DNA from 4 places in the Enterobacter sp. H2G27 genome. Region 2 is predicted to be linked to each of the others. Evidence: predicted binding sites of a transcription regulator. Region 2 holds the regulator's gene; each other region holds the start of a gene.
The links. Region 2 encodes CRP, which controls carbon source genes, mostly activating them, when cyclic AMP is high. Its sites were predicted from a motif close to ATGTGANNNNNNTCACAT; they were not measured.
Positions count from the first base shown of each region.

Region 1: a site for CRP is predicted at 1,079-1,096, ahead of ACW9E7_RS05415 (ABC-F family ATPase). Genes of this name have one in related genera too.
Region 3: a site for CRP is predicted at 1,132-1,149, ahead of bhsA (multiple stress resistance protein BhsA). Genes of this name have one in related genera too.
Region 4: a site for CRP is predicted at 1,021-1,038, ahead of ACW9E7_RS01200 (glycine dehydrogenase). Genes of this name have one in related genera too.

Region 1 is NZ_JBSVSI010000001.1:1,151,068-1,153,267, reverse strand. Features, by position in the region: gene ACW9E7_RS05415 (ABC-F family ATPase) at 1-1,059, opposite strand, end outside; gene ldtB (L,D-transpeptidase) at 1,282-2,200, shown strand, end outside.
Region 2 is NZ_JBSVSI010000001.1:3,902,926-3,905,125, reverse strand. Features, by position in the region: gene ACW9E7_RS18680 (YccS/YhfK family putative transporter) at 1-422, opposite strand, end outside; gene crp (cAMP-activated global transcriptional regulator CRP) at 480-1,112, opposite strand; gene ACW9E7_RS18670 (OsmC family protein) at 1,424-1,828, shown strand; gene ACW9E7_RS18665 (phosphoribulokinase) at 1,895-2,200, opposite strand, start outside.
Region 3 is NZ_JBSVSI010000001.1:1,472,345-1,474,544, reverse strand. Features, by position in the region: gene ldtC (L,D-transpeptidase LdtC) at 1-727, shown strand, start outside; gene bhsA (multiple stress resistance protein BhsA) at 803-1,060, opposite strand; gene ACW9E7_RS06955 (TetR/AcrR family transcriptional regulator) at 1,305-1,940, shown strand; gene ACW9E7_RS06950 (glycine zipper 2TM domain-containing protein) at 2,000-2,200, opposite strand, start outside.
Region 4 is NZ_JBSVSI010000001.1:249,111-251,310, reverse strand. Features, by position in the region: gene ACW9E7_RS01210 (DUF4312 family protein) at 1-206, opposite strand, end outside; gene ACW9E7_RS01205 (SFCGS family glycine-rich protein) at 209-571, opposite strand; gene ACW9E7_RS01200 (glycine dehydrogenase) at 582-920, opposite strand; gene cybC (cytochrome b562) at 1,236-1,622, opposite strand; gene pmbA (metalloprotease PmbA) at 1,661-2,200, opposite strand, start outside.

The DNA.
Region 1 (2,200 bases), 2.8 Mb from region 2:
GGCGCCCAGAATGGCAATCTTCTCGCCCACTTCCAGCAGCAGGTTGAAGTTTTTAAACAGCGGGCCTTCATCGAAGCCTTTGGTAAGAGCTTCCACTTCCAGCGCGTTACGGAACAGCTTCTTGTCCTGCTCGAAGCGGATGAACGGGTTTTGACGGCTGGAGGCTTTAACCTCTTCCAGCTTGATTTTATCAATCTGACGGGCGCGCGAGGTCGCCTGACGCGATTTAGAGGCGTTAGCGCTGAAGCGGCTGACGAAGGACTGCAGGTCGGCAATCTGCGCTTTCTTCTTGGCGTTGTCCGCCAGCAGACGTTCACGCGCCTGGGTGGCCGCCGTCATGTACTCGTCGTAGTTGCCCGGATACACGCGCAGCTCGCCGTAGTCCAGATCCGCCATGTGCGTACAGACCATATTCAGGAAGTGACGGTCGTGCGAGATGATGATCATGGTGCTGTCGCGATCGTTCAGCGTCTGCTCCAGCCAGCGGATGGTGTCGATGTCCAGGTTGTTCGTCGGTTCGTCGAGCAGCAGGATGTCCGGGTTAGAGAACAGCGCCTGTGCCAGCAGCACACGCAGCTTCCAGCCTGGCGCGACTTCGCTCATCGGGCCGTAATGTTGTTCAACAGGGATCCCCACGCCCAGCAGCAGCTCGCCCGCGCGCGCTTCCGCAGAGTAACCGTCCATCTCGCCGTACTGCGTTTCCAGATCGGCCACCTTATAGCCATCTTCTTCGCTCATTTCGGCCAGCGCGTAAATGCGATCGCGCTCCTGCTTCACTTCCCACAGCTCCGCGTGCCCCATGATCACGGTGTCGAGCACGGTGAACTCTTCGAAGGCGAACTGATCCTGACGCAGCTTACCGATACGCTCGTTAGGGTCGAGCGAGACGTTGCCGAGGGTCGGCTCCAGATCGCCGCCGAGGATCTTCATAAAGGTGGATTTTCCGCTACCGTTGGCACCAATCAGGCCGTAACGGTTGCCGCCGCCAAATTTGACGGAAATGTTTTCGAACAGCGGCTTACTGCCAAACTGCATAGTGACGTTGCTGGTAACTAACACGGGGAGATTCCTGCGAAAAGTGTGATAAACATGGCATTATGCCACAATTCCGAATTGAGATCCCGTGTTGCGGCAATCCACTAAACTTTAACAAAATCGAAAAAAATGTGATTTCGTACACATCTGAATTCCCTGTTAGCGGGAATGCACATATAATGCGCTCCCATCACAGATTCAGACTTATCAACTCATCGCCAGAATGGCTTAGATACCTCGCACAACATGAACATGAAATTAACAACGCTTTTTGCGGCGGCGTTAGCCGTAGTAGGTTTTTGTAAGACCGCGTCTGCGGTGACGTATCCCCTGCCAACAGACGGTAGCCGTCTGGTAGGCCAGAACCAGGTTGTGACGGTACCAGAAGGTAACTCTCAGCCGCTGGAGTATTTCGCGGCGCAGTACCAGCTGGGCCTGTCTAACATGCTGGAAGCAAACCCGGGCGTTGACCCGTATCTGCCAAAAGCGGGTACCGTGCTGAATATTCCTCAGCAGCTGATCCTGCCGGATACCGTTCATGAAGGTATCGTGATTAACAGTGCCGAAATGCGTCTGTATTACTACCCGAAAGGCACCAACACCGTTATCGTGCTGCCAATCGGTATCGGCCAGCTGGGTAAAGACACCCCGATGAACTGGACCACGAAAGTCGAGCGTAAGAAAGCGGGCCCAACCTGGACGCCGACTGCCAAAATGCACGCGGAATACATCGCTGCGGGCGAACCGCTGCCAGCCGTAGTACCGGCAGGCCCGGATAACCCGATGGGTCTGTATGCCCTGTACATTGGTCGCCTGTACGCTATCCACGGTACTAACGCCAACTTCGGTATCGGCCTGCGCGTGAGCCACGGCTGCGTGCGCCTGCGTAACGATGACATTAAATTCCTGTTCGAAAACGTGCCGGTCGGTACGCGCGTGCAGTTCATCAACGAACCGGTGAAAGCGACCTCTGAGCCAGACGGCAGCCGCTACATCGAAGTGCACAACCCGCTGTCCACCAGCGAAGACCAGATCAACAACAACGAAGTCGTCCCTGTTACGCTGAACAGCGCGGTACAGGCGGTGACTTCTCAGCCTGACGTAGAAACGGCGATTGTTGACCAGGCCGTTCAGAACCGCTCCGGTATGCCGGTGCGTTTGAACT
Region 2 (2,200 bases):
CCCAGAGCGTAGATCAGCAGCGGCTCCCACACCGGCATATTCCCGGCGAGACTTAGCGTGAAAATGGCCGCAATCAGCGACGCGGGAAGCAGGCGGGCGTGCAGCGAACTGATTTCCGCCGTGACGCCGAGGGTCATCGCCAGCACGGTCAGGATCAGCGGCAGCGGGATATCACGAGCCAGTAAAAGCTGTACGGCGAGGCTACAGCCCGCAAACAGGCAGCCGCCAACGATCAGGCGTTTGAAAAAGCGCTTATGCGGCGTGTCCAGACCGGCGATGTTGCAGCAGGCGGGCACGAGGGAAAACAGCAGGCCTTGTTGAAGATGTCCGAGGATCAGGCCTATGGCCACAGGAAGACACAACACCAGCGTTTGTCGCAGTGCGTAGTTAACTTCCGGGTGATAGATCAGCCTGCGCCACATGGGGAATAGAGACAAAAACGGCGTGACACCTTGCGATGGCACGCCGTTTAAGCGGAATTAACGCGTTCCGTAGACCACGATGGTTTTACCGTGGGCGGAGATCAGGTTTTGATCTTCCAGCATTTTCAGGATACGGCCTACTGTTTCACGGGAGCAACCGACGATCTGACCAATTTCCTGACGGGTAATTTTAATTTGCATGCCGTCCGGGTGGGTCATGGCGTCTGGCTGTTTCGCCAGGTTCAGCAGGGTCTGCGCGATACGACCGGTAACGTCCAGGAAGGCGAGGTTACCCACTTTCTCTGAGGTGACCTGCAGACGGCGTGCCATCTGGGAAGAAAGACGCATCAGAATGTCAGGATTAACCTGAATCAGCTGACGGAACTTCTTGTAAGAAATTTCAGCCACTTCACATGCTGTCTTTGCACGAACCCAGGCGCTACGTTCCTGGCCCTCTTCAAACAGGCCCAGTTCACCGATGAAATCGCCCTGGTTCAGATAAGAAAGGATCATCTCTTTCCCTTCTTCATCTTTGATCAGCACTGCCACCGAGCCTTTAACGATGTAATACAACGTTTCCGCTTTTTCACCCTGGTGAATCAGCGTGCTCTTTGATGGGTACTTATGAATGTGGCAATGAGACAAGAACCATTCGAGAGTCGGGTCTGTTTGCGGTTTGCCAAGCACCATGCGCTGTTATCCTCTGTTATAAGCTGTCACCAGAGTCATCAGATGCATCCGGACTCTGGGGTTGCAATCGAATTCTTACCCATACCCTGGGAAGTCGGCTACCGTAACGTTTCGCAGCCAGTAAAGTTTGATGTCCTCTGCATACATGTGTAACGTCAATGTATTACTGTAGCATCCAGAGTGTTTTAGCATAGCTTTCGCCGCGTGTCTCCTGGTGTCTCGCTTCAGCATGATGCAGGTCGCCTTCCATTGCGAGAAATGTAACGCACGCGTAATCTGTCACCAAAAATGCAACGTTGGAGTTTAAGAATATGCAAGCGCGCGTGAAATGGGTTGAAGGTTTAACGTTCCTGGGCGAGTCCGCGTCAGGGCACCAGATTTTAATGGACGGTAACTCCGGCGATAAAGCGCCAAGCCCAATGGAAATGGTGCTGATGGCGGCAGGCGGATGCAGCGCCATTGACGTGGTGTCGATTCTGCAAAAAGGTCGTCATGACGTGACGGATTGTGAGGTTAAACTCACCTCAGAACGTCGTGAAGAGGCACCACGTCTGTTCACCCATATTAACCTGCACTTTGTGGTCACCGGTAAAGAACTGAAAGACGCGGCGGTTTCACGTGCGGTGGACCTGTCTGCGGAGAAGTACTGCTCTGTGGCGTTAATGCTGGAGAAAGCGGTAAAAATCACGCATTCGTATGAAGTGATCGAGGCGTGATCCATGGGGCATCGTGCGTGTTGATGCCCTCACCCTAACCCTCTCCCACAGGGAGAGGGAACATGCTCATGCGATCTGTTTCCCTTCCATCAACCGCTCCACCAGCGGCGTCATGATGAGCTCCATCGCCAGCCCCATTTTTCCGCCCGGTACGACCAATGTATTCATGTGAGAAATAAACGAGCCCTGCAGCATCGCCAGCAGCCAGGGGTAATCAATACCTTCAAGATTGCGGAAATGAATAACCACAAAGCTCTCATCCAGGGATGGGATACTTTTGGCGGCAAACGGGTTGGAGGTATCCACCGTCGGCACGCGCTGGAAGTTGATATGGGTGCGGGAGAACTGCGGCGTCAGGAAGTTGATGTAATC
Region 3 (2,200 bases), 2.4 Mb from region 2:
CGTCCCGCGCGCGGGCAGCGTATTGACAATCCCGTTACAGACTATCCTTCCGGACGCCCCGCGTGAGGGGATCGTGATAAACCTGGCGGAGCTACGCCTGTACTATTATCCGCCGGGTAAAAATGAGGTGACCGTCTACCCGATTGGTATTGGTCAGCTGGGCGGCGACACCCTGACGCCGACGATGGTCACAACCGTCTCGGATAAACGCGCGAATCCAACCTGGACCCCGACGGCCAATATTCGTGCCCGTTATAAAGCTCAGGGCATCGATCTTCCGGCCGTGGTGCCAGCAGGCCCGGATAACCCGATGGGTCACCACGCAATCCGTCTGGCGGCCTACGGCGGCGTTTACCTGCTGCACGGAACGAATGCGGACTTTGGCATCGGCATGCGCGTCAGCTCCGGCTGCATTCGTCTGCGCGATGACGATATCAAAACGCTGTTTAACGTCGTTACGCCGGGTACCAAAGTGAATATTATCAATACGCCGATTAAGGTTTCTGAGGAGCCGGGCGGAGTGCGGCTGGTTGAAATTCATCAGCCGCTATCGAAAAACATTGGCGACGATCCGCAGACGCTGCCCATTAACCTGAATGCCGCGATGGTAAGCTTCAAAACGAATGCGAATACCAACAGCGAGGTGATGGAGCGCGCAATGGAGGCCCGCTCAGGCATGCCGACCGATGTCACCCGGCATCACGATGTTGCCCAGCAGTCGATGTAAATCAGAAATAAAAAAACGCCCTGCTCAGCAGGGCGTTTTCTATTGCAGTGGCATAAATGAGGGTTTATGCCCGGCTTATTTGTAGATGACGGCGGTGCCGTGCAGGGTGTTAGGACCGGTCACAGAGGTGATGCGGTAAGATTTTGCGCCCATCTCTTGCGCTTTTTGCGCCAGCTGATCTTCCAGGGAACCCAGGTTAGTCCCGGCAGAGGCAGAGATCGTCCCGACTTTATGCTGGTCAGCAGGGGTGGATTGCACCTGTACAGCAGCAAAGCTTGCGAAAGAGAGTGAACTCAGAACAGCGGCAGCGATGAGGGTTTTTACGTTTTTCATGATGTTTACCTTTAGCAGATGAATTTGGAGGTCGTTAATCATTTAGTTAACGATCGATATGTAAATCATAAATGTGATCCACATCACGCGTCAACACAATTTTATAATGGTCGTTAACTTAATTTTAAAGTCGTTATTTTTCATACTCATATGATTAATTTATTTTTAAGCATTCAGCGCTGGTGGTGACTTGCGTTTATTTTTATAATGGTCATTCAACAAACCAACAGAGGACCAACGGCACATGACAACCGACGTCACGAGTTGTGCGAAGAAAAGCCGTGGCCGACCAAAAGTGTTTGACAGGGATGCAGCGCTTGATAAGGCCATGACTCTCTTCTGGCAACATGGGTATGAAGCAACCTCGCTTTCCGATCTGGTAGAAGCTACCGGAGCAAAAGCGCCGACGCTGTATGCCGAATTTACCAATAAAGAGGGGCTGTTCAGGGCGGTGCTGGACAGATACATTTCGCGCTTTGCGGCGAAACACGAAGCCCAGCTGTTTTGTGAAGAGAAAAGCGTCGAACAGGCGCTTCGGGATTATTTCACCGCCGTCGCGACCTGCTTCACCAGTAAAGAGACGCCTGCGGGCTGCTTTATGATTAATACCTCTGCCACCCTGGCGGCGTCCTCTAAAGAGATTGCCAATACGGTGAAATCGCGGCATGCCATGCAGGAGGAGACGCTTAGCGCATTTCTGGCTCAGCGCCAGCAGCGCGGTGAAATCCCTGCCCAGTGCAACCCACAGCTGCTGGCGCAATACCTGAGCTGTATTTTGCAGGGGATGTCGATCAGCGCCCGTGAAGGGGCTACGCTGGAAAAACTGCAGAATATAAGCGAAACCACGCTGCGGCTGTGGCCTGAGCTACTGAAAATCTGAAGCAAAAAAAAGCTCCTCAGCCTGAGCGCATGAGGAGCTAAATTCAGAGAACATCTTTTTTACACTTTGTTATTCAGAACCAGCTGGCCATTTCCATCCAGTGGAATTTGCGTGCCCGGGTCTTTATCCATGCGGATTTTGCCCTGCTGATCGCCAATTTTGTACGTCACGTCATAGCCCAGCATTTTTTCCGACTTGTCATAGACGGTTTTGCAGCGCTGCTGAGTCGTGGTGTAGGTATCGTTATCCTGCATCGCGCC
Region 4 (2,200 bases), 3.7 Mb from region 2:
CGCAGAAAGAAGAACAGAAACGCTTCTTTACGCACCGCTTCTTGCGCCTGAACGACCTGCACATCCTGTGGCTCAATACGCAGTAAGATATGCGGTGAGGCTTTCATCACCGCGGCCTGAACGTGGTTGAGCGCGTCGGCAAAGGCGCGCGCTTTGGCGTCGCCCTTCCCCTTCACTCTCACCGTGGTTGTGAACTGTTCTTTCATGCTTATGCGCCGTATTTCTTCTGCCACGCCTGTACCAGACGCTCGCCCAGCTCTTCTTTATCCATAAAGCCGAAGCCCAGCACGTTGCAGCCTTCGTTGATGGCGGTCACGCCCTCTTCCACGGAACGCATGCCGTATTTGGCCTTGTAGCCGTATTTGGTCTGGGCGGTGATGGCACCCGCGCCGCCGCTGCCGCAAAAGGAAATACCGAAGGTGGCGTTTTCCGCTTTCATCATGTCGCCGAGCTTCATGTCCGCCGCCATGCCCGGTACGACAACCGCGCGTCCACCTGCTTTTTCCACACCGGCAGCCACTTTCTGACCTTTACCCAGGCGATCGCCAATCACGACTGTAATCTGTTCCATGTGTTGCTCCTTAAAGGTTGTCTTTCGCGACTTCAAAGTGAACGGAGAGCAGCCAGGCTTCTTCATCAGGAAGGTTGCCAAACTGCGCGACCACTTCACGGGCGAGCCGCATTGAATCCGGTGAAATTTCGTCAAACAGCTCTGCTTCAACCTCCGGCAGCGGCTCGCCGGTCACGGACCGGTGCGCCATGGCGCGCACGTGGGAGGTGAGCATCTGCTCCTGTACCGCATTGGGGATGATGTTGTTCCGGGCCAGCAGGGCATAAACCTGCTGCAGCATGGTGTTCGCGAGCTGTTCTGTTTGCTCCGCCTGTTCCCCAACGTCGTTCATTACCGCTCCGTTAATCACTGGTCTTACCCCGTTAATGGCTCTGGAATAAAACTAACGTTGGGGGGGAATTGTTTGTAGCGAGTTGTTTTCCACTTCGAAGTGGAAAGGCGAGCCGCAGCAGTGATCTGTGCCACATAAATGCGGTGAATCTGAATTAATGACGGTATTCGCGTGATGAATATCACGTATTCCAGCGGCAAAACGCGCGCCGGGGAAACGAAACGTTCAGGCGTGGTGACGCAAAAATGTGATGGCGATAGGGTTTACTTATTACCGCGTAAAAAAAACGGGGGCCGCTGGCCCCCGCTGGTTGTTTGTCAGATGCGCGATCGGTTAACGGTATTTCTTGTGATACGTATTACGGGTCGTCACAAACTGCTCGGCCGCCGCCTGGGCTTCCTTCACTTTGCCTTCGTTAGCGAGCTTCAGCGCGCCGTCGATCTGGCCGACCAGCACGTCAAAGCCGTGGCGGTAGTCTTTCATCTCTGCGCTGTCTGCCGCTTTGCTTTCCAGTTTAGGAGGCGTCGCTTTTTGTGCGTCCAGCGCCGCTTCACGCATTTTGGTCAGCGCGTCTTTCATTTCCGCCGCATTGTCGGTTTTCTGCACCACCTTCAGGTTTTGCCCGAGGATGCCCATGTCGTCTTCAAGATCGGCAGCAAACGCAGAAGAGCCAAGAACCAGCGTTGAAGCCGCGACGATCGCTAACAGATGTTTACGCATTGCTCACTTCCTTTTTTATTATTAACAAAACGCTATCTCTATTGTCCGGCGATTTTCATTTCCGGGAGTAATACAGAACCACACTGTATATTGCTGCGTGTTTCAATATCGTTACCGACCGTAACGATATTGCGCCACATATCCTTCAGATTGCCAGCGATGGTGATTTCGCTCACCGGATACTGGATTTCGCCGTTTTCCACCCAGAAGCCCGCCGCGCCGCGAGAGTAGTCTCCGGTGATGCCGCTTACGCCCTGGCCCATCAGCTCGGTGACCACCAGACCGGTGCCCATCTCTTTCAGCATTTGCTCAAAGTTAAGGCCCTGTCCGGCGATGCGCCAGTTGTGGATGCCGCCAGCGTGCCCGGTGCTTTTCAGCCCCAGCTTGCGCGCGGAGTAGTTGGTCAGAAGCCACTGGGTCAGAATGCCGTCCTTCACTATGTCACGACGCTCCGTGCGCACGCCTTCGCTGTCGAACGGCGTGGAGGCCAGGCCTTTCAGCAGGTGCGGATGCTCTTCGATGGTCAGCCATTCCGGCAGGATCTGCTTGCCCAGCGAGTCGAGCAGGAAGGTCGATTT